2 regions of the Achromobacter sp. MUI-25009338 genome follow, and region 2 is predicted to be linked to the other one. Evidence: riboswitches for the same ligand, from Rfam matches in the RefSeq annotation. Region 2 holds a riboswitch; the other holds the start of a gene.
The links. A riboswitch is a leader RNA that binds a small molecule or an ion and turns the genes downstream of it on or off. The one in region 2 is predicted to bind glycine.
Positions count from the first base shown of each region.

Region 1 (14,837 bases), 1.3 Mb from region 2:
TCCGACACCGTGCACCTGGCCACCGTGGACCACGGCCTGGTGATCTACCTGGACAAGATATCCAGCCGCCGCGCCATCGAGATCAGTTCGCGCATCGGCGGCAGCAAGCCGCTGATCTCCACCGGCGTGGGCAAGGCGCTGCTGCTGGACGCGGGCGAGCAAGAGTGGGAAGCCATCTACGAACAGCAGCGCCATCTGCTGCGCCTGCCTGTGTCCAAGTCCGCGTGGATCAAGCTGATGCGCGGCTACGCGCAGGCCGGCTACGCCTACGACACCGGCGAGGACGAGCCGTCCATCCGTTGCGTGGCCGCGCCGATCCGCGACGGCAGCCGCAAGACCGTCGCCGCGATCAGCGTGTCCAGCACGCTCGAATACATGGATGAAAAGCGCATGAAGGCGCTGGCGCCGGTGGTATGCGAGACGGCCCGCAGGATCAGCGCGGAGCTGGGCAGCAGCCAGGGGTAGGCGGTGGGTTTTGCGGGGTGATGGGTTTCGCGCGTTCGGCATTTGAGTTCTTGCTTACGGAATCTCGCGCTACACCCATCCTACGATGCCCAGGCCGTAGGATGGGTGTAGCGCGAGATTCTTTGAAGAAAAACCCGAATGCCGAACGCGCGAAACCCATCAGCCGCCGCCAACCGCCCCATTATCAAACCGCCAGAATCTTCCCCGGATTCATGATCCCGTGCGGGTCCAGCGCCCGCTTCATCGCCGCGATCAACGACAGCTCCGCCGGATTGCGGCTGTAGTGCAGCCACGGCCGCTTGTGCAGCCCGATGCCGTGCTCGGCCGAGACCGATCCCGACAGGCTGCGCACGATGTCGTAAAACGCGGCCTCGATGCGCGCTTCGGTCTTGCGGCCGTCGGCCGGCAGCGGCCCCACCACGATATGCACATTGCCGTCGCCCACGTGGCCGAAGTAGATCGCGCGCACGTCGGGGAAATCGCGCGCCAGCGCCTGGCGCATCCGGGCCACGCATTCCTCGATGCGCGAGATGGGCACGGATACGTCGAAGTTGATGGTGGGCGCGAAAGTGCGCAGCATCTCGGAGATGGCGTCGCGCAGCTCCCAGAAGGCCTGGGCCTGCGCGTGGGACTGGGCGATGGCGGCGTCGGCGATCCAGCCTTCGGCCAGCGCGTGCTCCAGCACCGCCTCGAAGCGCGCCGCGTCCTCTTCGGGCGCGGCCGCCTGCAGATCCAGCAGCACGTACAGCGGATACGTGGCCGGCAGCGGCGCGGCGATGCCGCCGGCGGTGGTGGCCGCGGCATAGTAGTCCTGCCACATCACCTCGAACGCGCTGACCCGGCCGCCCAGGCGGTGCTGCGCATGGCGCAGCAGCTTGATGGCCGAGCCGAAATCGGGCGCGGCCACCAGCGCGGTATTGGCGCCCGAGACGCCCGGATGCAGGCGCAGCACGGCCTGGGTGACGATGCCCAGCGTGCCCTCGGTGCCGATGAACAGATGCTTCAGGTCGGGGCCGGCATTGTTCTTGACCATCTTGTTCATCATGGACAGCACGGTGCCGTCGGGCAGCACGGCTTCCAGCCCCAGCACCAGGTCGCGCGCCATGCCGTAGCGGATCACCCGGTTGCCGCCGGCATTGGTGGCGATGTTGCCGCCGATCTGGCAGGAGCCCCGCGCGCCCAGGTCCAGCGCGAACAGAAAGCCGGCGGCCTGCGCGGCTTCCTGCACGGCCTGCAGCGGCGTGCCGGCCAGCACGGTCATGGTGGCGGAGGCGGGGTCCAGTTCGACCACGCCGGACATGCGTTCCAGCGAGACGAGCACGCAGCCTTCGATCGGCGTGGCGCCGCCGGCCAGGCCGGTCAGCCCGCCTTGCGGCACCACCGGGCAGCGTCCCGCGTGGCACAGCGCCAGCACGCGCGCAACCTCGGCGGTGTCGCGCGGACGCACCAGGGCCAGCGGCCTGCCGCCTTCCTCGCCGCTCCAGTCGTTCAGGAACCGGGCCTCGATGTCGGCGCCCGCCAGCACTTCGCCGATGCCGGCGTCGGCGCGCAGCGCGGCCAGCATGCTTTCAGGGTTCCAGGGTGCGGACGCTGTTTCCGATGCCGCAATGTTCATGCAGGGACTCCTCTTTCGGTTGTGGAATGGCCGGAGTGTCCGGCCTTTATTCTCATATGTTGAGAGCATCTATCATTATTTGAAAAAATTCTAGCATCAATCTAGAATGCGCCTACGGCATTCCCAGCCCGATTCACCCGAACAAGAACATGCCGCCTCCCACGGGAGCGGCGCAGCGTTGGAGACAAACCAATGACGAATCTCATCACCACGAAGCTGTTCCGGCTTGCGGCCATCGCCGCGGCGACGACCCTGTGCGCGGCCGGCCTTGCGGGCCGGGCGCAGGCGGCCGAAAAAATCGTGCTCAAGGCGGGCCACGCCGCCTCCACCAGCAACACCGGCCACCAGGCCCTGGAACACCTGGCCAAGGAACTCGCGGCCAAGACCGACGGGCGCATCACGATGGAGATCTTTCCCAATTCGCAGCTCGGCAGCGAACGCGAACTGGTGGAAAGCATCCAGCTGGGCAACGTGGACATGACCTTCGTGTCCTCGGCGGTGCTGGGCAACTTCAACAAGGAATTCTTCGCGCTGGATATCCCGTTCCTGTTCAAGGACCGGGCCAGCGTCTATCGGGTGCTGGACGGCGATATCGGGCAGGGCCTGCTGGCCAGCCTGGACAAGGTCGGCATCAAGGGCGTGGCCTACTGGGAAAACGGCTTTCGCCAGCTGACCAACAGCAAGAAGGTGATCAAGTCGCCGGCCGACCTGGAAGGCATGAAGATGCGCACCATGGAGAACGAGGTGCACATCGCGGCCTGGAAGGCCGAGGGCGCCAACCCCGCGCCGCTGGCCTTCGGCGAACTGTTCACGGCGCTGCAGCAGGGCACGTTCGACGCGCAGGAGGGGCCGATCAACCTCTTCTACGACATGAAGTTCAACGAAGTGCAGAAGTACATCACCAAGACCAACCACGTGTATTCGCCATGGCCGCTGTTGATCAATCCCGAGGTCTACGAGCGCTTCAGCGACGCCGACAAGAAGGCGTTCCTGCAAGCCGTCAAGGACACCACCGCCTACCAGCGCGAACTGGCGCAAAAGGCCGATGAGAAGGCCGAGGCCGCCATGCCCACGGTCACCTTCACCAGCCTCACGCCCGAAGAGCTGGCGGCGTTCTCCAGCCGCATGGGTCCCATCCAGGAGATGGTGAAGAAGAAGGTCGGCGGCGACATCGTCGACCGCATCGTGGCCGAAACCGGCAAGACCGGCGGCTGAGCCCGGCCGGCGCCGGGCGCCGGAACCCTTCCAACGCGCGCGCAAAGCGCGCCTCCAAGCCGCCGCCGCGCATCGCGGCGGCGCGGCCGGCCGCGCGCCGGCCGTCTTCGGAACGACGCAATCATGTGGAAATTTCTAGACAAGCACCTGGAAGAAGTGCTCACGGTGTTCCTCCTGGCGGCCATGTCGCTGCTGATCTGCGCCCAGGTGTTCATGCGCTACGTCATGGACAGCTCCCTGGCGTGGTCGGAGGAACTGGCGCGCTATTGCTTCATCTGGGCCACCTATCTGGGCGTGAGCTACGCCGTCAAGCGCAATGCGCACATCTGCGTGGAGGCGGCGGTGTCGCGCCTGCCCGGCAGGCTGAAGGCGGGCTTCGTGATCCTGTCGCACGCGCTCTTCATCGTGTTCGCGGCGATGGTGGTCAAGGAAGGCTACGCGCTGACGCTCAAGATCTTCAAGTTCGGCCAGACCTCGTCCTCGCTGGGCCTGCCGATGGGCGTCATCTACCTGGCGCCCACCGTCGGCTTCGCGCTGGTGATCTTCCGGCTGGTGCAAAGCATCTTCGTTGAACTGGGCGCGCTGCGCCACGGAGGCCGCGCATGATTTCGCTATTGCTGTTCGGCAGCTTCCTGGCGCTCCTGATACTGAGCGTCCCCATCGCCATCTCGCTGGGCCTGGCCTCGGCCGTCGCGCTGATCTACAGCGGCAAGGTCAGCAGCAGCTACATCGCCCAGGGGCTGGTGACCTCCATCGATTCCTTCCCGCTCATGGCGGTGCCGTTCTTCATCCTGGCCGGCGACCTGATGGGGCAGGGCGGGCTGTCGCGCCGCCTGCTCAACGTGGGCAACGTGCTGTTCGGGCGCTATACGGGCGGGCTGGCCATCATCGCCATCGTCACCTGCATGTTCTTCGCCGCGATCTCCGGCTCGGGGCCGGCCACGGTGGCCGCGATCGGCGGCATCATGCTGCCGGCCATGGCCCAGCAGGGCTACGACAAGGGCTATTCGGTCGGCCTGATCGCCGCGGCCGGCAGCATCGGCATCATCATCCCGCCCAGCATCCCGATGATCATCTATGCGGTGTCGGCCAACGTGTCGATCACCAAGATGTTCCTGGCCGGCATCATTCCCGGCCTGCTGATCGGCGTGGCGCTGATCGTGGTGGCCTACCTCAGCGCGCGCAAGCACGGCTACCGCGGTTCGGAGCGGCGCTACAGCGGCGCCGAGATCGCGGCCGCGGTATGGGACGCCAAGTGGGCGCTGCTGGCGCCGGTGATCATCCTGGGCGGCATCTACGGCGGCGTGTTCACGCCGACCGAGGCCGCCGCCGTGGGCGTGCTGTACGGCTTCGTGGTGGGCGCCTTCGTGCACAAGGAATTGAGCTTCAAGGGGCTGTACCAGGTGATCGCCGGATCGGCGCTGACCTCGGCCACCGTGATCGTCATCGTCGGCACCGCGACCATCTTCGGCCGGGTGCTGGCGATCGAGCGCATCCCGTTCGTGATCGCCGACTACATCGTGCACCTGACCGACAACCCCATCGTCATCCTGTTGCTGATCAACGCGCTGCTGCTGTTCGTGGGCATGTTCATGGAGACCATCGCCGCCATCATCATCCTGACGCCGATTCTGCTGCCGGTGGTCACGGCGGTGGGCGTGGACCCGGTGCACTTCGGCATCGTGATCATCGTCAACCTGGCGATCGGCATGGTCACCCCGCCGGTGGGCGTGAACCTGTTCGTCGGCGCGCGCATCGGCGGCGTTGCGCTGGAGAAGGCGGCGGCCGGCTCCATTGCCTTCATCGTGGCCATGATCGCTACCCTGCTGGCGATCACCTACGTGCCCGGGCTGTCCCTGGCGCCGCTCGGCCTGATGGGCAATTGAGGCGGCGCGGCGGTTCTTTCGTTCAATCATCAAGGAGTAAACCATGTCACGCAAACTGCGGGCCGCCATCATCGGCTCGGGCAACATCGGCACCGACCTGCTGGCCAAGCTCCAGCGCAGCCCGGTGCTGGAGCCGGTCTGGATGGTGGGCATAGACCCGCAATCCGACGGGCTCAAGCGCGCGCGGGAAATGGGCCTGCGCGTCACCTCGGACGGGGTCGACGGCCTGCTGCCGCACCTGGAAGAGAACGGCATCGACTTCGCTTTCGACGCCACCAGCGCCTATGTGCACAAAGAGAACTCGGACAAGCTCACCGCGCGCGGCGTCAAGGTCATCGACCTGACGCCGGCCGCCATCGGCCCGTACTGCGTGCCGCCGGTCAACCTCAAGGACCTGCTGGGCGGCGGGCACAACAACGTCAACATGGTCACCTGCGGCGGCCAGGCCACCATTCCCATGGTCTACGCCGTCTCGCGCGTGCAGCCGGTGGAATACGGCGAGATCGTGGCCACCGTGTCGTCGCGCTCGGCCGGCCCCGGCACCCGCAAGAACATCGACGAATTCACCCGCACCACGGCCGGCGCCGTGGAACGCATCGGCGGCGCCAAAAAGGGCAAGGCCATCATCATCCTCAATCCGGCCGAGCCGCCGCTCATCATGCGCGACACGGTCCATTGCCTGACCGAGACCGAGCCCGACCAGGACAGAATTCGCGAGTCGGTACACGCCATGATCGCCGAGGTGCAGAAGTACGTGCCGGGCTACCGGCTGGTCAACGGGCCGGTGTTCGACGGCAGGCGCGTGTCGGTCTACCTGGAGGTCGAGGGCCTGGGCGACTACCTGCCCAAGTACTCGGGCAACCTGGACATCATGACCGCGGCGGCGGTGCGCAGCGCCGAAATGTTCGCCGAACAGATGCTGGCCGACGCCGCCGTCCCGGCCGCAAACTAGGAGATCAGGAACATGGAACTGAAAGGCAAGAAAGTCGTACTGCATGACATGACGCTGCGCGACGGCATGCATCCCAAGCGCCACCAGATCACGCTGGAGCAGATGGTGTCCATCGCCCGCGGCCTGGACGAGGCCGGCGTGCCGATGCTGGAGGTCACGCACGGCGACGGCCTGGGCGGCGCGTCGGTCAACTACGGCTTCCCGCTGCACACCGACGAGGAATACCTCGCGGCGGTGGTGCCGCAGATGAAGCAGGCCAAGGTGTCGGCGCTGCTGCTGCCGGGCATCGGCACGGTCGACGACCTGCGCCGCGCCCACGCGCTGGGCGTGCACACGCTGCGCGTGGCCACGCACTGCACCGAGGCCGATACCTCGGAGCAGCACATCGGCGAGGCGCGCAAGCTGGGCATGGACACGGTGGGCTTCCTGATGATGAGCCACATGAACAGCCCCGAGGGACTGGTGCGGCAGGCCAGGCTGATGGAAGGCTACGGCGCCAACTGCATCTACATCACCGACTCGGCCGGCCATCTGCTGCCCCATACCGTCAAGGCCAGGATCGAGGCGGTGCGCGCCGCGCTGCACCCCGAGACGGAGCTGGGCTTTCACGGCCACCACAATCTTGCGATGGGCGTGGCCAACAGCATCGCCGCGATCGAGGCCGGCGCGGTACGCATCGACGCGGCCGCCGCGGGCCTGGGCGCGGGCGCCGGCAACACGCCGCTGGAAGTGCTGGTGTCGGTGCTGGACCTCATGGGCGTGGAGACCGGCGTGGACGTGTTCAAGATCCAGGACGTGGCCGAAGACCGCGTGGTGCCCATCATGGACTTCCCGATCCGCATCGACCGCGACGCGCTCACGCTGGGCTATGCCGGCGTGTACGGCTCGTTCCTGCTGTTCGCCAAGCGCGCCGAGCAGAAGTACGGCGTGCCCGCGCGCGAGATCCTGGTCGAAATGGGCCGGCGCGGCATGATCGGCGGCCAGGAGGACATGATCGAGGACACGGCGCTGTCGCTGCTGCGCCAGAGGCAGGCCGCGGCCGCCTGAGCGCGGCTTCAGTCGACGCCGGTCAGCAGATGCTGCGCCGGCCCGGTCGCCGCGCGCCGGAAGCGCGACGGCGACACGCCCATGTGCTCGCGGAAAAAGCGCGAAAAATTGCCGGGCGTCGAGAAACCCAGATCCAACGCCACCGAGGTCAGGGGCTGCTTCTGGTGCGCCAGCAGGCGCACGGCTTCCTCCACGCGCACCGCGCTCCAGAACACCTGGGGCGTGGTGTTGAGCTGGTCGCGGAACAGCGCGAAGAAGTGCCCGCGCGACAGTCCGACGCGGCTGGCGACGTCCTCCACGGCCATCGGCTCGTGGACGTGCTGGCGCATATAGGCGATGGCCGCGCGCAGCCGGCGGTCCAGCGCGGGCGCCGGCGAGACCGGACGCGGCGCCCGGTCCGGCCCGGCCGACGATTCGATCGCGGCCAGCAGCAGGGCTTCGACCTCGGCGTCGATATCGGCGCCCGGGTGCTGGTGCGGCGCGACGATCTTGTCCAGCAGGCGCCAGCAGCTCTGCCGCACGGCGGCGTCGATGGGCACGCCGGGCGCGTCGAAATGGAACGGGCGGCCGGTGGCGGCGCGCCGTTCGTCCAGCCAGGGCTTGGCGATGTAGAGGACCAGGAAAATCGCCGGGCCCGAACGTTCGAGCAGCCGCGCGTCGTGCGACTCGTAGGGGTTGGCGCCCAGCGCCAGGTTTTCGCTGTAGGGCACCACGGTCTGGCCGACGCGGCCTTGCGCCCGCGAGCCGCCCAGCCACAGGGCGAGCTGCACTTCGGCGTGCGCGTGCGCGATCAGGTCATCGCGCAGTTCCAGCACGACGGCGCGGCCGAACGCGCCTTCGTGCAAGGCATAAGTCTCCTGCATCTCCGTCTCCTGTCTTTTCGTCCTCGCCTTGCGAGCCAGCTGGGCGAGTCCGTTGCGCGGCGGCGGCGCCTGCGGGAATTTTATGGGCGTTTGCGCGCGAATCCGGCGTAGGTGTATTCACCTAGCACAAGATCTGACTCTGCGATAAGTCCGCGCACCCGGCGATAAGCGCGCCGCGGCCGGCGCCTATAAAGTCCTCCGAACCTGCCGGCGCGCCACGGGCCCGCCGCGGGACTGTTCAGGTAGAAGAAGGAGACGGTAGTGCGCATTGCTAGCTTTATATTGAACGGCAGCCAGGAAGTGGGACTGGTGTCCGCCGATGGCGCGACGGTGGCGCCCCTGGCGTTCGACGCGGAACGCAAGCGCCTGGGCGCCCAGGCCGTGATCGACCTGCTGGCCGCGGGCCGCGAACTGCCCGCAACGGGGGCGGCGCTGCCGCTGGCCGAGGCGAGGCTGCTGGCCCCGCTGCCCAGGCCGCGCCGCAACCTGTGGTGCGTGGGACGCAACTACCACGCCCACGCCAAGGAGCTGTCGGCCTCGGTCTTCAAGGACAACGACGCGAATCCCGAGTCCTGGCCCATCGTCTTCACCAAGGTGCCCGAGTGCGTGGTGGGGCCGCGCGACGACGTGCTGCTGCCGGCCGGCGTCTCGTCGCAGATCGACTACGAGGCCGAGCTGGCGGTCGTGATCGGCAAGGGCGGCAAGAACATCCCGCGCGCCCGGGCGCTGGAGCACGTGTTCGGCTATACGGTCGTCAACGACGTCACCGCCCGCGACGTGCAGATGCGCCACCAGCAGTGGGACATGGGGAAATCGTTCGACACGTTCTGTCCCATGGGGCCGTGGATCGCCACCGCCGACGAGTTCGACGGCACGCGCACGCGCGTGCGCTGCTGGGTCAACGGCGAGCTGCGCCAGGACGGACCCACGGAGAACATGATCTTCGACATTCCGTTCCTGATCGAAACGATTTCGCGCGGCATCACGCTGTATCCCGGCGACGTGATCGCGACGGGCACGCCCGCGGGCGTGGGCATGGGCATGCAGCCGCCGCGCTATCTGGCCGCCGGCGACGTGGTGCGCGTGGAGGTCGAGGGTCTGGGCGTCATCGAGAACACGTTTGTCGAGGAGCAAGCATGAGCACGAACTACGTCAACGGTCTGGCGGTGGAAATCGACGGCGAGGGGCCGGCGCTGTTGTGCATACACGGCCTGGGCGGCTCTTCCAACACCTGGACGCCGGTGATGGGCGCGTTCGAGGGCTTGCGCGTCATCCGTCCGGACCTGCCGGGCAGCGCGCGCTCGCCGCTGGGTTCGCAGCCCTTGTCCATCCAGACCTACGTGGACGCGCTGGCCGGCATGCTGGCGGAACTGAAGATCGATACGCTGCACATCGCCGCGCATTCCCTGGGCACCATCGTGGCCCAGCATTTCGCCGTGGCGCACCCCGGCCGGGTCAGGTCGCTGGCCCTGTTCGGGCCGCTGGCCGCGCCGCCCGACGCCGGACGCGCCGGCATCCGCGCGCGCGCCGAGCTGGCGCGCGGCGGCGACGCGGCCATGCAGGAGATCGCGGACGCCATCGTCAAGGGCGCGACCAGCGCCCGGACCAGGCAGGATCAGCCCGCGGTGCTGGCGCTGGTGCGCGAAAGCGTGATGCGCCAGCCGCCGGAAGGCTATGCGCAAAGCTGCGAGGCGCTGGCCGGCGCGCAGCCCGCCGCCGTGGAATCGCTGGACGTGCCGGCGCTGCTGGTGACCGGCGACCAGGACGGCGTGGCGCCGCCGGCCAACGTCGAGGCGCTGGCCGGCCGCATCGCGGCAAGCCGTTACGTGGTGTTCGGCGATTGCGGACACTGGACGACCTATGAACAGCCCCAGGCCTGCGTGCAGGCCCTGCGGGAGTTCTACGCGGCGCAGCGTTAGCCGCTCTTTTCCTGGCGTTTCAACATAAGAAAGCCGGCCCGCGGCGCGGGCCGGAGGAGACTTGTCATGTCCAGAATTGCCATTACCAATGTCGCCATCTTCGATGGCACCGGCGAAGCCGTGTTCAAGGGCGAGGTGCTGATCGACGGCGCGCGCATCGCCGAGGTCGCGCGCGCGCCGCGGCAGGTGAGCCGCGATGGCGCGCGCGTCATCGACGGCCGCGGCCGCTTCCTGATGCCCGGGATGACCGAGGCGCACACGCATTTCTCGTGGAACGACCAGCCCTCGCTCGCCGCCATCCAGTTCATGCCGCCGGAGGAACACATACTCTGGTGCGTGCGCGTGGCCAAGCGCTATCTGGAGATGGGCTGGACCTCGGCCGTCGGCGCGGCGGCCGCCAAGCCGCGCCTGGACGTGGTGTTGCGCAACGCGATCGACGCGGGGGAATGCCCCGGCCCCCGCTACCTGGCGGGCAGCCAGGAGATCACCACGATCGGCGCGCTGGGCGACAACACGCTGCCGCACATGCCTTTCGATGAACTCAGCTTCGGCAGCGTCTGCAGCGGCCCCGAAGAGATCCGGCGGTCGGCGCGCACCTTCATCAAGTACGGCGTCGACCACCTGAAGATCAATCTGTCGGGCGAGTACATCGCCGGGCTGCCGGCCGAAATGTCGCCATTCTCGGAAGAGGAGATCGCCATGCTGGCGGCCGAGGCCAAGCGTTTCGGCAAGCGCGTGGCGGCGCACGCGCGTTCGAGCGAATCGGTCAAGCAATGCGTGCGGCACGGCATCGAGATGATCTATCACGCCAGCTTCGCCGACGAAGAGGCGCTCGACATGCTGGAAGCCAACAAGGACAGGCACTTCGTGGCGCCGGGCATCGGCTGGCTGGTTCGCACCGCCTTCCATGCTTCCGACTACGGCATCACGCCCGCCGCCGCCGAGCAGATGGGCTACAAGCGCGAACTGGAGATCGCCGCCGAATCGCTGCGCAAGATGCACCGGCGCGGCATACGCATCCTGCCTGGCGGAGACTACGGCTTCGCCTGGATGCCGCACGGAACCAACGCCTCCGATCTCCAGTATTTCGTGGATTATGTCGGCATGACGCCCACCGAGGCGCTGGTGTCGGCCACCCGGCTGGGCGGGGAGATCATGCAGCGGCCGCACGAGCTGGGCATGCTGCGTCCCGGCTATCTGGCGGACGTGGTCATGGTCGACGGCAATCCGCTGGAGGACCTGTCGCTGCTGATCGACCCGGACCGCATCAGCCTGGTGATGAAGGACGGGCGGATCTGCAAGAACGCCTGCCCGCCGGGCGCGGAAGGCGCGCCGCCGCGCGCCGTCGAGCAGGACAGCAGGGAAGCGGTCGCGGCGCATTGAGCGCCGCAGGGCTCAGGCCCGGCCCATGCCCGCCTGGACGCTGGCCGCCAGCATCTGGGCGGTCGCGGCCGACAGCGTCCATCCCAGGTGGCCGTGGCCGGTGTTGTAGAACACCCCCGGCCGCTTGCCGGGGCCGACCCTGGGCATCATGTTCGGCGTCATCGGGCGCAGCCCGCACCACGGCACCACGCGCGCGGTGCGCACGCCGGGGAAGTGGCGGCGGGTCCAGTCCACCAGCGGCTGCACGCGTTCGGCGCGGATGTCCAGGTTGAAACCGTTGAATTCCGCCGTGCCGGCCACGCGGAAGCGGTCGCCCAGGCGGCTGGTGACGATCTTGGCGGCCTCGTCCAGCAGGCTCACGCAGGGCGCGGCGGCGCGGCTGGCCTCGTCGTCCAGGTGCACGCTGATCGAATAGCCCTTGACCGGATAGATGTTGAGCGAGTCTCCGAGCTGCCGCGCGAACTGGCGGCTGGCCGCGCCGGCGCAGATCACCACGGCGTCGGCCGATTCCTGCCGGGCCGGCAGCGCGCCTGCCGCCAGGTCCAGACGGTAGGCGCCGCCCTCGTGCGCGATGGCGGTGATGTCGGCGTCCTGCACGAACCGCACGCCGCGGCGCTGGCAGGCGCGGGCCAGGCCGCTGGTGAACTTGTGGATGTCGCCGGTGGCGTCCGACGGCGTGTAGAAGCCGGCGTGGCAGGCGGTCTGCAGGGCCGGCTCGATGCGGCGCGCTTCTTCCGCGGTCACCTCGTAGCGCTCCAGCCCGCCTTGCCGCAGCAGCGCGTTGGCGCGGCGCGCGGTGTCGAAGCTGGCCGCGTCGTGGTAGATATGCAGGATGCCGCGGCGCTCCAGGTCGAAATCGATGCCTTCTTCTTCGGCCATGGCGTAAAGGTGCTGGCGCGCCTCGATGGCCAGGCGGGTGGTCTCGATGGTGTTCTGGCGATAGTTGCGGATCTGCCCGATGAACTGGGCCAGCCAGGAATACTTGTGCCAGCCCGGACGCGGATTGAGCAGCAGCGGGGCGTCGTGGCGGCCCAGCCAGCGCAGGCCTTTCATGATGGTGGACACGCTGTTCCAGACCTCGGCGTTGCTGGCCGACAGCTGGCCGCCGTTGGCGTAGGAAGTCTCCATGGCGGGGTAGCGCTGGCGGTCGTAGACGGTGACGTCGAATCCCAGCTTGTTCAGGGCATGGGCGGACGTGACGCCGGTGATGCCGGCGCCGATGATGGCGATGCGGGGCATGGTCGCTCCAAGGGTAGGGTGGCCGCGGCCACCCGGCCGCAGCACCCCATCTGTCTTGGTACCTGAGAGTTTCACGCGCCGCGCGGATGGCGGCGGGTTCCCCTTCGGTGGGCGCGCGCGGCGCCGCTCTCCAGATTGTCTAGACCGCGCAGTCCTGGTTGCCTGAGAGTTTCCGGGGCGGTTGCTCCGTCGGCGCCTGCCGCGGCGGGCAGGTCTCTTCTGCGGGGTTTTGGATCGACGCGGGCAGAATAGCCAAAATCCGGCGGCGTGGGACCAGGGGTTAGTCCCAGTAGCCGTTCGTTTTGTCCCTGTTATATCGCCTGTTACCTCTCTGTTGAACTGTTCATTCCTGGTAAAGGCTTGAGGCGGGGGGATGCGCTATAACCGACGTTCACGCATCACACTGCCGCAAGCCGCCGGCTCGCGGACGCCCATACATGCCTCGTATCACCCGCCGTTCGTCCCTGATCCTGCTCGCCGCCCTGACGGGCGCCGTGGCCGGATGCTCCTCCCCCAAGCCCGCGTATGAGAAGGAGGACTTCACCCAGAACGACACCTACTCGCGCAGCGTCGCGGCCAGCAGCGCGGCCGCCTGCGACGCGGGCCGGCGCGCCTTGCTGAGCCAGGGCTACCTGATCGACCGCTTCGAGTCGGCGCGCGTGACCGGGCACAAGAATTTCCAGGCCGAGGACGGCCAGCATACGCAGATCAGCTTCAATATCGAATGCGCCGCCGATGGCGCGTCGAACGAGCGCTCGACGGTGTTCGCCACCGCGGTGCAGGACCGCTATTCGATCAAGCGCACCGCCAATTCGGCCAGCGTGGGCGTGAGCGTACTGGGCCAGGTGTCCATGCCGTTCGGCGCCAGCGACGATTCGCTGGTCAAGACCGCCAGCCAGACGGTGGCGCGGCCCAAGTTCTACGACGGATTTTTCCAGCTGTTGCAGCGCTTTCTGCCGGACGCGCAGGCCGCTTCGGCGCCGCAACCGGCGCCGGCCGGACGCGGCAAGACGCCGCCCAAGCCGGCGCCGGCCGACCCCGCGGTGTCGCCGGACGCGCCGGCCGACACCTTGAACCCGGCGGCCGCCAGCGATACGCCGGCCGCCAATGGCAAGGCCGCGCCCGCGGACAGCAAGGCGGCGCCGGCGGGCAGCCCGCCGCCGGCAGGCGCCGACGCCGCCAAGTAAGGCCGCGCCGGGCCGCCGCTTTGCCGTAGCGCAAATTGCCGTTGCAAGCCGGTTCGCCGCGGCGCGCGCCTGCGGCGATAATGCCGGCCATGACATACCAACTCCTGAAAATGCTCCACGTGGCGGCCGTGGTCGCCTGGCTGGGCGGCTCGCTGTTCGTGTCGCTGTTCCTGCTGTCCTCGCAGCCCCAGGAAGGCGGCCAAGCCCCGAAAGAAAGCAGGATGCTCGGCGCGCTGCGCCGCTGGACCCTGTACGTGACCACGCCGGCCATGGTGCTGGCCTGGCTGGTCGGCCTGCACCTGGCCGTGACCTTCGGCTGGTTCGTCATGAACTGGATCTGGGTGAAGATCGCCATCGCGCTGGCGCTGTCGGCGCTGCTGGGCGTCCAGAGCAAGGCCTTGCGCCGCATGGCCGGCGGCGGCGCGCAGCGTCCGCCGCTGATCGATTGGTACGCGCCGTTCACCGTGGTCGCGGCTTCCGCGATCGTCGCGCTGGTGATCGTCAAGCCGTTCTGAACGCCGTCGGCGCGCCGCGCGCATATGCCGCGCGGCCATAACCAAACGCCCCGGCCATAAGCACCGAACGAAGTCTTCGTTCGCGCCGGGCGTGCCCGTCCCTAGAATCGTTTCTCTCATAACCGTTTAGCCTGAGAGGCGATTCCAAAATGACTCCCCGTATTTTCAAGAAGCTGCTTGGCGTGGTGCTGGCCTCGGCGGCGATGTTCCACGGCCCGGCCTTTTCGGCCGACGCCAAACCCCTGAAGGTCGGCGTGCGCGGCGGCGTCGACGAACAGATCTGGGAAGTGGTGGCCCAGGTCGCCAGGAAGAACGGTCTGGCCGTGGAGCCGGTGGTCATCACCGGCACCGCCAGCCCCAACGAGGCCCTGAACAACGGCGACCTGGAGGCCAACGCCTTCCAGCACATTCCCTTTCTGAACGACCAGATCCGCCAGCGCGGCTACAAGCTGGTGCCGGTGGCCAACACGCTGATTTCGCCCATCGCGTTCTATTCCCGCAAGTACAAGTCGCTGAAGGACCTGCCGGAAGGCGCGCGCGTGGGCATACCC
Region 1 is NZ_CM170627.1:2,099,081-2,113,917, forward strand. Features, by position in the region: gene AC1IQ6_RS09990 (IclR family transcriptional regulator) at 1-465, shown strand, start outside; gene AC1IQ6_RS09995 (FAD-binding oxidoreductase) at 650-2,080, opposite strand; gene AC1IQ6_RS10000 (TRAP transporter substrate-binding protein) at 2,273-3,295, shown strand; gene AC1IQ6_RS10005 (TRAP transporter small permease) at 3,419-3,901, shown strand; gene AC1IQ6_RS10010 (TRAP transporter large permease) at 3,898-5,181, shown strand; gene AC1IQ6_RS10015 (acetaldehyde dehydrogenase (acetylating)) at 5,225-6,133, shown strand; gene dmpG (4-hydroxy-2-oxovalerate aldolase) at 6,146-7,180, shown strand; gene AC1IQ6_RS10025 (helix-turn-helix domain-containing protein) at 7,189-8,043, opposite strand; gene AC1IQ6_RS10030 (fumarylacetoacetate hydrolase family protein) at 8,305-9,183, shown strand; gene AC1IQ6_RS10035 (alpha/beta fold hydrolase) at 9,180-9,962, shown strand; gene AC1IQ6_RS10040 (metal-dependent hydrolase family protein) at 10,029-11,345, shown strand; gene AC1IQ6_RS10045 (D-amino acid dehydrogenase) at 11,358-12,584, opposite strand; glycine riboswitch at 12,631-12,722, opposite strand; glycine riboswitch at 12,724-12,816, opposite strand; gene AC1IQ6_RS10050 (DUF2242 domain-containing protein) at 13,022-13,771, shown strand; gene AC1IQ6_RS10055 (CopD family protein) at 13,861-14,286, shown strand; gene AC1IQ6_RS10060 (MetQ/NlpA family ABC transporter substrate-binding protein) at 14,436-14,837, shown strand, end outside.
Region 1: linked by a shared signal. The riboswitch ahead of AC1IQ6_RS10045 (D-amino acid dehydrogenase) and the one ahead of gcvT (glycine cleavage system aminomethyltransferase GcvT) in region 2 are both predicted to bind glycine.

Region 2 (14,837 bases):
GCGGCGTGGTCGTGACCGAATCGGTGTTCAACATCCCCGGCCTGGGCCGGCTGGTGGTGGAGGCCGTGCTCGCGCGCGACTATCCGGTCATCCAGGGCCTGACGCTGTTCTTCGCGTTCGTCTACGTGTTCATCAATCTGGTTGTCGATTGCGCCTACACGGTGTTCGACCCGCGCATCAGATACTAGGTAGGGGTCCGAACCATGCAAACGCCAACCGACGTCGCCGACCTGCCCGGCGGCGGCAATCCTCAGACCACGGCCTGGCGGCAGATCCGCCAGGGCCTCAGAAGCTGGCCCGTCATGCTGGCGCTGGCGGTGCTGGCCGCCATCGTCGTCATCGCGCTGTTCGCCCCGCTGCTGGGCACGGTCGATCCCACGCTGATCAATCCGGGCGCGCGCCTGAAGCAGCCCTTCACCGACTACCTGTTCGGCACCGACGCCTTCGGCCGCGACGTCTGGTCGCGCGTGGCCTACGGCGCGCGCGTCTCGCTCATCGCGGGCCTGGGCGCGGCGGTGGTCAGCGTCGCGATCGGGCTGGTCATCGGCGTGATCGCCGGCTGGTTCCGCTCGCTCGACGGGATCATCATGCGCACCATGGACGCCATCATGGCCATCCCCGGCATCCTGCTGGCGATCGCCCTGGTGTCGGTCACGGGCGCCAGCCTGGCCACCGTGCTGGTGGCCATCACCATCCCGGAAATCCCGCGCGTGGTGCGGCTGGTGCGCGGCCAGATCCTGACGGTGCGCGGCGAGCCCTACGTCGAGGCCGCGCTGGCCCTGGGCACGCCGCTGCCGCTGCTGCTGTGGCGCCACATGGTGCCCAGCACCATCGCGCCGCTGACCGTGCAGGGCACCTACGTCTTCGCCTCCGCGATGCTGACCGAGGCCATCCTCAGCTTCCTGGGCGCGGGCATCCCGCCGGAGATCGCCTCGTGGGGCAACATCATGTCCGAAGGCCGCATGTATTTCCGCATGCTGCCCGGGCTGATTCTGTTTCCCGGGCTGTTCCTGTCGCTGACCGTGCTCAGCGTGAACATCCTGGGAGACGCCTTGCGCGACGCGCTGGACCCGAAAATGGTGCGCAGGATCTGATGCCGATGACCTATACCCCCACTCCCCCCGCGGGCGACACCTCGTCCGCCGTGCTGGCCATCCGCAACCTGTCGGTGGAAGTCGCCGGCGCCGGCAACCGCGTGGTGCGCAACCTCAGCCTGGACGTGCACGCCGGCGAAACGGTGTGCGTCGTCGGCGAATCCGGCTCCGGCAAATCGGTCACGTCGCTGGCCGTCATGGGCCTGCTGCCGCCGGGCGTGCTGGCCGTCAGCGCCGGCTCGATCCGGGTCGAGGGCGAAGACGTGGTCGGCGCCACCCAGCGCCGCCTGCGCGAAATGCGCGCCACCCGCATGGCCATGGTGTTCCAGGAACCCATGACCGCGCTCAACCCGGTGCACACGGTCGGCAAGCAGGTCGACGAGGTGCTGCGTCTGCACCGCAAGAACATGTCGGCCGCCGAGCGCCGCGCCAAGGTGCTGGAGATGTTCCAGTCGGTGCACCTGCCGGACGTGGAGCGCATCTACGACTCCTATCCGCACCAGCTGTCGGGCGGCCAGCGCCAGCGCATCGTCATCGCCATGGCGCTGATCCTGGAGCCCAAGCTGCTGATCGCCGACGAGCCCACCACCGCGCTGGACGTCACCACCCAGAAGCAGATCCTGGCGCTCATCAAGGAGCTGCAGGTCAAGCACCGCACGGCCGTGCTGTTCATCACCCACGACTTCGGCGTGGTGGCCGAAATCTCCGACCGCATCGTCGTGATGAACCGCGGCGACCTGGTCGAAAGCGGCACGCGCCACGAGATCCTGGCCGAGCCCAAGCAGTCCTACACGCGGCGCCTGGTGTCGTCGGTGCCCAGCCTGGTGCCGGCGCGCCGCGAGGCCCCCTCCGGCATGCCGGTGCTGCACGTCAAGGGCCTGGGCCGCACCTACGGCGGCAAGCGCGCGCTGCTGTCGCGCAAGTCCGCGCGCGACATCGTCGCCGCCGCCGACGTCAACCTGACGCTGCGCAAGGGCGAGATCCTGGGCATCGTGGGCGAATCCGGCTCGGGCAAGTCCACGGTGGCGCGCTGCATCGTGCGCCTGATCGAGCCCAGCGCCGGCCACATGATGATGGGCGGCGAAGACCTCAGCACCCTGTCGGGCGCGGCGCTGCGACCGGTGCGCCGCCGCATCCAGATCGTGTTCCAGGACCCCTACCGTTCGCTCAACCCGCGCCGCACCATCGGCGAGTCCATCATCGAGGGCCTGCTCAATTTCGGCGTGCCGCGCGAACAGGCCCTCAAGCGCGCCGGCGAGACCCTGGCCGTGGTGGGCCTGAGCCCGGACGCGATGCGGCGCTATCCGCACCAGTTCTCGGGCGGGCAGCGCCAGCGCATCTGCATCGCGCGCGCGCTGGTCATGGACCCGGAAATCCTGGTGGCCGACGAGGCCGTGTCGGCGCTGGACGTGTCGGTGCAGGCCCAGGTGCTGGAGCTGCTGGAGCAGGTGCGCCAGCGCACCGGCGTGGGCGTGCTGTTCATCACCCACGACCTGCGCGTGGCCGCGCAGATCTGCGACACCATCATGGTGATGCAGCGCGGCAAGGTGGTGGAGACCGGCACGGCCGAAACCGTGCTGACCGAACCGCGCCACGAATACACCCGCGCCCTGATCGACGCGGCGCCCGGACGAGACTGGGACTTCCGCAATTTCCGGCCGCTGTCGGCCGGCATGGCGCCCGCGCCATGACGCATTGATACGCTACAGGAACCGAAATGCCGCAACCGCATGAACTGTCCGCCGTCGAGCTTATCCAGGCCTATCGCGACAAGACCCTGTCGCCCGTCGAGGCCACGCGCTCCGTGCTCGAGCACATCGGGCGCTGGGAGCCGCGCCTGAAAGCCACCTATGCGCTGGACCCCGACGCCGCGCTGGAGGCGGCGCGCGCGTCCGAAGCCCGCTGGATGAAGGGTCAGCCGCTGTCGGCCGGCGGCTACTCGCTGGACGGCGTGCCGTCCACGATCAAGGAAAACATCGCCACCCGCGGCGTGCCGGTGCCGCTGGGCACGGCGGCCACCGACCTGACGCCGGCGGCCGCCGACGCGCCGCCGGCCGCGCGCATGCGCGAGGCCGGCGCCGTGCTGCTGGGCAAGACCACCATGCCCGACTACGGCATGCTGTCCTCGGGGCTGTCCAGCTTCCACGAACTGACGCGCAACCCCTGGGACCTGTCCAAGAACCCGGGCGGCTCCAGCGCCGGCGCGGGCGCGGCGGCGGCGGCCGGCTACGGCCCGCTGCACGTCGGCACCGACATCGGCGGCTCGGTGCGGCTGCCGGCGGCGTGGTGCGGCGTCGCCACGCTCAAGCCCAGCCTGGGCCGCATTCCCATCGACCCGCCGTTCATGGGCCGCTGCGCCGGCCCCATGACCCGCACGGTCGCCGACGCCGCGCTCATGATGGGCGTGCTGTCGCAGCCCGATGCGCGCGACCACATGAGCCTGCCCTACCAGGCCTTCGACTGGCTCGACCTGGAGCGCGACCTGCGCGGCCTGCGCATCGGCCTGCTGCTGGATGCGGGCTGCGGCCTGCCGGTGGACCCCGAGATCCTCGACGCGGTGCAGGCCGCGGCGCGCGCCTTCGAGGCCGCCGGCGCCATCGTCACGCCCATGCAGCCCTGGATGACCCCCGACATGCTGGACGGCGTGGACCGCTTCTGGCGCACCCGTTCGGCGCTGGACCTGGCGGCGCTGCCCGAGGAACGCCGCGCCCGCATCCTGCCTTTCATCCGCGCCTGGGCCGAAAGCGGCGGCGGCCAGTCCGGCGAAGCCGTGTTCCGCAGCTACTACGAGACCCTCAACGTGCGCGCGCGCACGGTCGCGGCCTGCGCGCCGTACGACTACGTGATCTCGCCCGTGGCGCCGGTGGTGGCCTACAACGCCGAATGGCCCTCGCCCACCAACGAGGTCGCCACCACCATGCACCACATCGGCTTCACCCTGCCCTACAACATGAGCGAACAGCCCGCGGCCTCGGTCAATTGCGGCTACACCCGGGCCGGCCTGCCCATCGGCCTGCAGATCGCCGGCCCGCGCTTCGACGACCTGGGCGTGCTGCGCATGGCGCGCGCCTGGGAACGGATGCGCCCGGCGCAGCACCCCTGGCCGCAGCCGCCCGCGGCCTGATTCTTTCCCCCCAACCCGACAGGAATCCTCATGCGCTGGCTTTTGGCAATGATCAAGCACGAGACGAACACGTTCTCGCCCGTGCCCACCCCGCTTGAACGCTTCTTCCGCGGCAATCCCGAAATCCTGGCCGGCGAGCGCGCCATCAAGGCCTACGAGAACACCGACAGCGGCCTGGGCGGCTATATCGAAGTGGCGCGCCGCGAAGGCGCCGAAATCGTGGTGCCGGTGGCGGCGGAATCCTGGCCCAGCGGCCCGGCCAGCGCGCAGACGCACGAGCAGCTGTGCCGGCTGGTGCTGGACGAAGTGGCGCGCGGCGGTTTCGACGCGATCCTGCTGGACCTGCACGGTGCCATGGTCGCGCAGGGCGTGGAGGACGCCGAGGGCGACCTGCTGCGCCGGCTGCGCGAGATCGATCCGGTCACGCCGGTGGGCGTCACGCTGGACATGCATGCCAACATCTATGACGACATCGTGCGCAACGCCACGGTCGTCAGCGGCTTCCATACCTATCCGCACGTGGACATCCGCGAGGCCGGCGTGCGCGCCGCCGACGTGATCGCGCGCACCCTGAAAGGCGAGATCAAGCCCGTCATGGCCTGGGCCAACAAGCCCATGCTGCCGCACATCATGCGCCAGGGCACCCATGCCGCGCCCAACCAGCCGCTGCAGGCGCGCTGCAAGGAGCTGGAAGCCGCCGGCGTGCTGGCCGCCTCGGTCTTCGTCGGCTTTCCGCACGCCGACATCGCGCAGGCCGGCCTGAGCGCCGTGGTCTGTACCGACGGCAAGCTGGACGAAGCCGAACGCCACCGCGACGAGCTGCTCGAACGCGCCTGGGCCGGGCGCGCCGACTGGGTGTTCCATCCCGAGCCGCTGGCGCCCACCATCGCCCGCGCCAAGGCCATCGAACAAGGCCCGGTGGTGCTGCTGGACCATTACGACAACACCGGCTCGGGCGGCACCATGGACACCACCGCGGTGCTGGCCGAAGTGCTGCGCCAGGAGCTGGACAACGTCGTCTTCTACGCGATCTGCGATCCGCAGGCCGCGCAGCAGGCGGCCGCCGCCGGCGTCGGCAGCAACGTCACGCTGCAACTGGGCGGCAAGATGGCCATGCCCGCCATCAAGCAGCCCAGCGAACCGCTGGCGGTCACCGGCCGGGTCAAGCTGGTGTTCGACGGCGTCTATCTGAACCGCGGCCCCATGTACCGCGGCGTGCGCAACGACACCGGCCTGACCGTGGTGATCGACACCGGCCGCGTCGAGATCGTGGTGGTGTCGCGCCACCAGGAACCCTTCGACGTCAACTGCCTGCTGTCGGCCGGCATCGACCCGCTGCAAAAGCGCTACGTGGTGCTCAAGAGCCGCGTGCACTGGCGCGCGGGCTTCTCCGACATGGCCACGGCCGTCATCGAATGCACCGGCGTGGGCGTCACGACCTCGGATTACGGCGAACTCGAATTCAAGAACGTGCGCCGTCCGATCTATCCGCTGGACCCGCTGTAGCCCCCCAAGCTCGCGCTTGAAAGGCCGGCGCCCAGCGCCGGCTTTCATTTTGAAATCTTCTGTAACTGCACGCGCGCTCGGCCGCCCTGCCGCCTCGGTATACTCGCCGCGGGCCTGACAGGCCGATGAATACAACTAGATAATCAACGATATAAGCAGAACGATGAAAAAGAGCGTAGCGATCACCCTCGGCGTGGTCATAGTGGGAGCGGGAAGCTGGGTAGGCGCCACGTGGTACACCGGCAAGCGCATCGAAGAAAGCTCGCAGCGTCATCTGGCCGAGGCCAATGAAAAGCTGGCCAAGATCACGCCGCTGTTCGGCCTGCGCATCGACCAACTGAAGTACGAGCGCGGCCTGTTCTCGACCCAGGCGCGCTACGGCCTGTCCTTCGTCAAGAGCGACAAGGATTCCGACATGCCCGAAGGCATGGTCGAATTCGACACCGCCATCGAGCACGGCCCCTTCCCCAAGAGCGCCGTGGCGCAGGGCGCGATCGCGCCCAAGCTGGCCTTCGTGCGCACCGAAGTGGCCAAGACGGACAACCTCAAGGAACTGTTCGAGCTGACCAAGAACGTGACGCCGGTGGCCGGCGACGCCATCATCAGCTTCGGCGGCCAGGCTACCTCCAGCGCCCGGATCGCGCCGGTGCAGGTCGAGCACGAAGGCACCAAGGCCGAGTTCAGCGGCATGACCATCAACGGCACCTTCGACCGCAAGCTGCAGGCCGTCACCGCCCATGCGCTGATGGAAAAGCTGTCGGTCGACGGCGAGAAGTCCGACGATCCGACCAAGATGACGGTCGCCGGCCTGACCATGGACATCGACAGCCGCATGGGCAAGTTCGGCCTGTCCATCGGCGACTCCAGCCTCAAGGTCAAGCGCCTCGACATCGCCAGGCCCGACGAAGACGTCAAGGTCTCGCTCGACAACCTGGGCTACGGCGTCAAGCTGGCCGAGGACGACAAGACCCTGAGCGCCGAGGCCACCTACCAGACCGGCGACATCGTGCTCAACGACGTGGCGCTGGGCAATGGCCAGGCCGTCATCCGGCTGGCCAAGCTGGACGGCCCGGCCGTCAAGCAGCTGTCGGACACCTATAACCAGATCCTGCGCCAGGTCATGATGGGCGCCAGCGACGAGGGCCTGCAGGACGAGCAGTTCGACGTGCTGCTGGACAACGCCGGCAAGCTGCTCAGCGGCAACCCCTCCTTCAGCATCGACCCGATCAGCTGGAAGACCGCCAAGGGCGAAAGCAAGCTGACCTTCGCGCTGGACCTGGCCAACCCGAAGGACGTGAAGAACCTGACGCCGCAGGAAATCGCGGTCCAGGCCATCAAGAAGATCGACGCCACGCTGGTCATCTCCAAGCCCATGGTGCGCGACCTGATGGTGCAGTACGCCATCAAGCAGGAGGGGCTGGACGAAGTCGCCGCCGGCGGCCAGGCCGACGAGCAGATGCGCTCGGTGTCCGGCATGGCCGAAATGCTCAACGTCGGCAAGAACGACGGCGACAACATCATCGGCAAGTTCACCTTCGCCGACGGCATGGGCGACCTCAACGGCACCAAGATCCCGGCCGAGGAACTGTTCGCCGGCCTGCTGGGCGCCGCCGGCATGAATGGCATGGACGAGGAAGGCGAGCCGGAAGACCCGACGCTGGGCGGCGAGCTGGAGCCCGCCGCGACGGCCAGCCCGGCCGAGCTGATGCAGGACTTCGACCTCGACACCGTCAACGCCATGCTGACCGACATGGCGTACTCGACCCGCAAGGAAGACGGCGAAGAAGGCCCGGTGCTGATCATCGACCCGGCCCAGACGGGCGCCAGCGACCTGCGCATGCAGCTTCTGTGCAACGACTTCACCGAACAGTGCCAGGACCTGGTCGCCACCGCGACCTTCCGCAGCAAGAAGCCGGTCTCGCTCAAGGCCATCAACGCCTGGAACCAGCAATACCGCTGGACCCGCGCCTACCTGGACGACAAGAACCAGGCCGTGCTGCAGATGGACATGAACGCCGAAGGCGGCATCGGCAAGGAGAACCTGCAGATCATGCTGAACACCTACTTCAGCATCGTGGAGGATTTCTCCGCCACCATCGAGGCGACGCCGGCGCGCTAGCCCGGTGTATCGGAGATGAAAAATCCCCCATCGTTTTGCGATGGGGGATTTTTTTTCGTGACAGATGGGTTGCGCGCGTTGGGGGTTCGGGTTTTTGCCGGGGTCGTGGCGCGCTACACCCATCCTACGCTTGTAGGATGGGTGTAGCGCGCGATGCCTTGAACAAGAATCCGAACATCAAGCGCGCGAAACCCATCAGGCGGCGTAGGCCTCGACCGGCAAGCAGGCGCACACCAGATTACGGTCGCCGTAGGCGTTGTCCACGCGCGCCACCGGCGGCCAGTACTTCGCCTCGCGCAGCGACGCCACCGGATAGGCGGCCTGCTGGCGCGGGTAGTCGTGCAGCCATTCTTCGGCCAGCAGCATCTGCGCGGTGTGCGGCGCGTTCTTCAGGACGTTGTCCTCGCGGTCGCGTTCGCCGCGCTCGATCTGGGCGATTTCCTCGCGGATCGAGATCATGGCGTCGATGAAGCGGTCCAGCTCGGCGCGGCCTTCCGATTCGGTCGGCTCGACCATCAGCGTGCCGGCGACCGGGAAGCTCATGGTCGGCGCATGGAAGCCGTAGTCCATCAGGCGCTTGGCGATGTCCTCGGCGCTGATGCCGCTGGTTTCCTTGAGCGGACGCACGTCCAGGATGCACTCGTGCGCGACGCGGCCGTCGCGGCCCGCGTACAGTACCGGGTAGTGGTCGCGCAGGCGCGTGGCGATGTAGTTGGCGTTCAGGATGGCCACTTCGGTGGCGCGGCGCAGGCCGTCGGCGCCCATCAGCGCGATGTACACGTAGGGGATGGGCAGGATGCCGGCCGAGCCGAAGGGCGCGGCCGAGACCGGGCCGACCTTGGCGTCGCTCGACAGCTTGCCCTGCTCGTTGACCACGCCCGGCAGGTACGGCGCCAGGTGCGCGCGCACCGCCACCGGACCCACGCCCGGGCCGCCGCCGCCGTGCGGGATGCAGAAGGTCTTGTGCAGGTTCAGGTGCGACACGTCGGAACCGAACTTGCCCGGCTTGGCCACGCCGACCATGGCGTTCATGTTGGCGCCGTCCAGGTAGACCTGGCCGCCGGCCTGGTGCACCAGGTCGCAGATTTCGGTGACGGCTTCCTCGAACACGCCGTGGGTCGACGGATAGGTGATCATCAGCGCGGCCAGCTTGTCGCCCACCTGGGCGATCTTGGCGCGCAGGTCGGCCAGGTCCACGTTGCCGTTGGCGTCCGAGGCCACCACCACCACGTCCATGCCGGCCAACTGGGCCGAGGCGGGGTTGGTGCCGTGCGCCGAGGCCGGGATCAGGCAGATGTTGCGCTGGTGCTGGCCGTTGGCCTGGTGGTAGCCGCGGATCGCCAGCAGGCCGGCGTATTCGCCCTGCGCGCCGGAGTTCGGCTGCAGGCTGATGTTGTCGTAGCCGGTGATTTCGCACAGCGCGGCCGACAGGCGGTCGATCAGGTCGACGTAACCCTTGCTCTGCTCGGCGGGCGCGAACGGATGGATCAGCGCGAATTCGGGCCAGGTGATGGGGATCATCTCGGCCGTGGCGTTGAGCTTCATGGTGCACGAACCCAGCGGGATCATGGTGCGGTCCAGGGCCAGGTCCTTGTCGGCCAGCTTGCGCAGATAGCGCAGCATGTCGGTCTCGGACTGCACGCTGGAGAACACCGGATGCGCCAGGATCGCGCTTTCGCGCGCCAGGCCGGCCGGAATGCCGCCGGCGGCGGCCGCGTCCAGCGCGTCGAGGTCGAGTTCGACGTCGTCGCGCTGCAGGCCGGCGGCGAAGACGTTGACCAGCGCCTGCAGGTCGGCGGCGGTCACGGTTTCATCCAGCGACACGGCCAGGCGCGCGCCGTCGACGCGGCGCAGGTTGATGCGGGCGCAGTCGGCCGCCGTCACGATGGCGGGCGTGGCCGCGCCGGTTTCGAGCAGCAGCGTGTCGAAGAAGGTGTCGTTGGCGACCTTCACGCCCAGCTTGACGAGCTCGGCGCGCAGGATGGCGGTGCTGCGCTGCACGCGCTCGGCGATGCGGCGGATGCCGGCCGGGCCGTGCCAGACGGCGTACATGCCGGCCATCACGGCCAGCAGCACCTGCGCGGTGCAGATGTTGGAAGTGGCTTTCTCGCGGCGGATGTGCTGTTCGCGCGTCTGCAGCGCCAGGCGCATCGCCGGGTTGCCCTGCGCGTCCTTGGACACGCCGACCAGGCGGCCGGCCATGTTGCGCTTGAAGGCGTCCTTGCAGGCCATGAAGCCGGCATGCGGGCCGCCGAAACCGAACGGCACGCCGAAGCGCTGGGCCGAACCGATGGCGATGTCCGCGCCCCACTCGCCCGGCGCGGCCAGCAGGGCCAGCGCCAGCAGGTCGGTGGCCACGGCCACGATCGCGCCCTGCGCGTGCGCGGCCTCGGCCAGTTTGCGGTAGTCGGCCACCGAGCCGGTGCTGTGCGGGTACTGCAGCAGCACGCCGAAGCACTCGGGCAGGCCTTCGGCCTCGTCGCCCACGGCCAGTTCGATGTCCAGGCCCTCGGCGCGCGTGCGCACGACTTCGAGGGTCTGGGGGTGCACATGGCGCGAGACGAAGAACACCTGGCTCTTGGACTTGGCGCTGCGGCGCGCCAGGGTCATGGCTTCGGCCGCGGCCGTGCCTTCGTCCAGCAGCGAGGCGTTGGAGATGTCCAGCCCGGTCAGGTCGGCGACCATGGTCTGGTAGTTCAGCAGGGCTTCGAGGCGGCCCTGCGAGATTTCGGGCTGGTACGGCGTGTAGGCCGTGTACCAGGCGGGATTCTCGAGGATGTTGCGCAGCACCACGTTGGGCGTGTGGGTGCCGTAGTACCCCTGGCCGATGTAGCTGCGGTAGACCTGGTTGCGGCCGGCGATCTGCTTGAGCTCGGCCAGCACGTCGGTTTCGCTGCGCGACTGCGGCAGCGCCAGCGGGGCCTGGCTGCGGATCTTGGGCGGCACGACTTCGTCGATCAGGGCGTCCAGGCTGGGGCTGCCGATGACGGCGAGCATGGCGGCCTGGTCGGCGTCGGAAGGGCCGATGTGGCGGGGAATGAAGTCGGTATGGGTGTCTAGGGCGCGCGACATGGGGGGAGATCTCGGGATGGCGGGGACGGACGCGATGGCGGCTTGCGCGGGCGGACGGACCGCCCGCGCAAGAACCGGCTTAGCCGTTGGCGACGGCTTCGTAGCCGGCGGCGTCCAGCAGCTTGTCGGCGTCGGCGGCGTTGACCGGCTTGATCTTGAAGATCCAGGCGGTGAAGGCGGATTCGTTGATCAGGTTGGGGTTGTTTTCGAGTTCTTCGTTGAACGCGACGATTTCGCCGGCCACGGGCGCGTAGATGTCGGAGGCGGCCTTGACCGACTCGACCACGCCGGCGGTCTCGCCGGCCTTCAGCTGGGCGCCGACCTTCACGTCGCCGACGAAAACCAGGTCGCCCAGCTGGTCCTGGGCGGTATCGGTGATGCCGACGACGAACACGTCGCCCTCGGCTTTGACCCATTCATGGGACTCGGTGTACTTGCGATCGGTGGGCAGACTCATGGGAGCTCCTGGGAATACGGGTAGATGAATGGTGTTGCGCGCCTCGCGCGGGCGGCCATGGCGTCCCGCGCGAAGCTTCGAGTTTACGAGTGTTCGACGGCCTTGCCGTTACGCACGAAGGGCAATTTGCAGGCCAGGGCGGGCACCCATTTGCCGCGGATATCGACCTCGACCGTGTCGCCGGGCTTGACGCTCTGCGGCAGGCGGGCGAAACCGATGGACACGCCCAGCGTGGGCGACATGGTGCCGCTGGTCAGCTCGCCCATGCCGTCCTTGGTGCGCACGGCCATGTGCGCGCGCATGACGCCGCGTTCCTGCAGCTTCAGGCCGAGGAAGGCGGCCGGGGTGGCGAACTGTTCCAGCGCCTCGCGGCCGATGAAGCGGCGCTCGGCGTCCTTCAGCGACACCGTCCAGGTCAGGCCGGCCTGGTTCGGCTGGATCAGTTCGTCCATGTCCTGGCCGTAGAGGTTCATGCCGGCTTCCAGGCGCAGCGTATCGCGCGCGCCCAGGCCGCAGGGACGCACGCCCTGGGCGGCCAGGTCGCGCCACAGCTGCACCACTTCGGTGGCGGGCAGCACGATTTCGAAGCCGTCCTCGCCGGTGTAGCCGGTGCGGGCCACCAGCGTGTCGTCGCCGACCACGGCGGCCACGAACGGGGTCAGCGGCTCGGTGGCGGCCTGCCAGGCCGGGCGCGCGGCCCACACCTTGGCGCGGGCGTTGGGGCCCTGCACGGCCACCATGGCGAGGTCGCGGCGGGCCGTGATGGCCACGTCGAAACCGCCGGCCTGCTTGACGCGCTGCATCCAGGCGATGTCCTTGTCGGCGGTGCCGGCGTTGACCACCACACGCCATTCGTCGGCGGCGAAGAAATAGATGATGAGATCGTCGATCACGCCGCCCTGCGGGTTCAGCATGCAGCTGTACAGCGCCTTGCCGGGCACGGTCAGCTTGGCCACGTCGTTGGCGACCAGGCGCTGCAGGAAGGCGAACGCGTCCCGGCCGGCGATGTCCACGTTCAGCATGTGCGAGACGTCGAACATGCCCGCGTCCTGGCGCACGGCGTGGTGCTCTTCCAGTTGCGAGCCGTAGGCCAGCGGCATGTCCCAGCCGCCGAAATCGACCATTCGGGCGCCGGCGGCGACATGTTCTTCGGCTAGCGGGGTGCGTTTGAGGGTTGCGGACATGCGCGGAAACTCCGGGGCGGCTTGGTTGCCAGGGTTACGGAATGCCGGTGGTGCCAGGCGGGCTGCGCCCTGCACTACGGCTGAATCTTCCGCCCCTCTGTCCTTTTGCCTGAGAGTTGCCCCGCTAGGCGGGTTTGCACCTTCGGCGCCTGGGCTGCTCGACATGTCCCTTGTTTCAGGGGCGGCGCCAGGTCTCTCCAGAGTACTGTTTTGCCGTGTCCACGCGGTGATAAACCGGGACGGGGCAAGCATGGGCGGTATGGGTTACCTGAGCGATTCCGGGCGAATTGCGCCTTCGGCGGCGGCCGGATGGACAGGCCGCTCTCTCCCGCAACATGCGTGACAGCGGCGAAAGCATACAACGAAAGCCATCGGCAGGGAATGGGAACCGCGGCCCGTGCTAGCCCAACGCGGTATCCAGCAGCATCATCAGCACGAAGCCCAGCATCAGCCCGCAGGTGGCGTAGACCTCGTGCCCCTTGCGGTGCGACTCGGGGATGATCTCGTGGCTGATGACGAACAGCATGGCGCCGGCGGCGAAGCCCAGGCCCCAGGGCAGCATCGGCGCCGACCAGCCGACCACGGCCGCGCCCAGCACCGCGCCCAGGGGCTCGACCATGCCCGACAGCATGCCCAGCGCCGCCGCGAAGGCCCGCGGATAGCCCGCGGCCAGCAGCGCCACGGCCACCACCAGCCCCTCGGGGATGTCCTGGATCGCGATGCCGGTGGCCAGCGCGGTGCCGCGCAAGGGATCGTTGCCGGCGTAGCCCACGCCGATGGCCAGGCCCTCGGGCAGGTTGTGCAGCGTGATGGCGAACACGAACAGCCAGGTGCGGCGCAACCGGTGCGCCTCGATGCCTTCGCGTCCCTTGATGAAATGCTCGTGCGGCAGCGTGCGGTCCATGAGCAGCAGCACCGCGGCCCCCAGCAGCACGGCGCCCGCCACCGTAAGCCCCGCCCCCCAGGGGCCGTAGCCCAGCCCGCGCGCCGCGGCGATGCCGGGCGCCACCAGCGAGAAGGCGCTGGCCGCCAGCATCACGCCGGCGCCGAAGCCGAACATGCTGTCCTGCAGTTTCTGCGGGATGCTGCGGGCGAACAGGATGGGCACGGTGCCCAGCGCCGTCGCGGCGGCCGCCACCAGCCCGCCCAGCAAGGCGTCGGCCACGTGCGGCGCGCGCACGTCCAGGTACGCCCACAACTGGTGCAGGGCCAGGCAGGAAACCAGCACGGCCAGCGTCCAGACGCTGATGCTGGTGGCGGCGGGCCGCACACGATGGCGGCTGAAGGTATTCATACGGCGCTGCCCTCCTTCAGAGAGTCGCGTTCAGCGCTGCGCCGCGGCGTAGCGGCGCGCCACTTCAGGCCAGTTGACGACATTGTAGAAGGCCGCGATGTATTCCGGCCTGCGGTTCTGGTACTTCAGGTAATAGGCATGCTCCCAGACGTCCAGCCCCAGGATGGGCGTATTGCCGTGCATCAGCGGGCTGTCCTGGTTGGCGCTGCTCTCGACCGTCAGCCGGCCCTCGGGCGTGACCGAGAGCCAGGCCCAGCCGCTGCCGAAACGGGTCAGCGCGGCCTTGGTGAATGCCTCGCGGAACGCGTCCATGCCGCCCAGCTCGGACGCGATGGCGGCGGCCAGCGCGCCGTCGGGCGCGCCGCCGCCGGCCGGCGACATCACGGCCCAGAACAGGCTGTGGTTGGCGTGGCCGCCGCCGTGGTTGCGCACCGCGCCGCGCACGGCCTCGGGCAGCTGCTCCAGGCGCGCCACCAGCGCTTCGACCGGCTCGTCGGCGGCGATGCCCGCCCCTTCCAGCGCGGCGTTCAGGCTGTTGACGTAGGTCTGGTGATGCTTGCTGTAGTGGATCTCCATCGTCATCGCGTCGATGTGCGGCTCCAGCGCGTCGTAGGCGTACGGCAAGGGGGGCAGTGTGTAGGCCATGTGTATCTCCGTGGGTGGCGCGCCCAAAATAGGACGGGCGAACTCAATTCTTGAAATACAAATGATATTTATTTTTATTTAACGTCGCAACGCCGATATTTCCATCCCGGCCATAGCCGCGCGCTATCGGCGCCGCCGCCCTACAGCGCGCGCCCGCAGGCCACGCCCGAGGCCCAGGCCCACTGGAAGTTGTAGCCGCCCAGCCAGCCCGTGACGTCCACGGTTTCGCCGATGAAATAAAGGCCGGGCACGGCCTTGGCCTGCATGGATTTCTGGTCCAGGCCGCGCGTGTCCACGCCGCCGCGCATGACTTCGGCCTTCTTGTAGCCGGCCGTGCCGCTG
Region 2 is NZ_CM170627.1:812,313-827,149, reverse strand. Features, by position in the region: gene AC1IQ6_RS03830 (ABC transporter permease) at 1-188, shown strand, start outside; gene AC1IQ6_RS03825 (ABC transporter permease) at 204-1,094, shown strand; gene AC1IQ6_RS03820 (ABC transporter ATP-binding protein) at 1,100-2,785, shown strand; gene AC1IQ6_RS03815 (amidase) at 2,812-4,218, shown strand; gene AC1IQ6_RS03810 (M81 family metallopeptidase) at 4,249-5,724, shown strand; gene AC1IQ6_RS03805 (DUF945 family protein) at 5,888-7,843, shown strand; gene gcvP (aminomethyl-transferring glycine dehydrogenase) at 8,039-10,915, opposite strand; gene gcvH (glycine cleavage system protein GcvH) at 10,995-11,372, opposite strand; gene gcvT (glycine cleavage system aminomethyltransferase GcvT) at 11,456-12,556, opposite strand; glycine riboswitch at 12,644-12,767, opposite strand; glycine riboswitch at 12,802-12,897, opposite strand; gene AC1IQ6_RS03785 (ZIP family metal transporter) at 12,957-13,850, opposite strand; gene AC1IQ6_RS03780 (superoxide dismutase) at 13,881-14,495, opposite strand; gene AC1IQ6_RS03775 (BaiN/RdsA family NAD(P)/FAD-dependent oxidoreductase) at 14,636-14,837, opposite strand, start outside.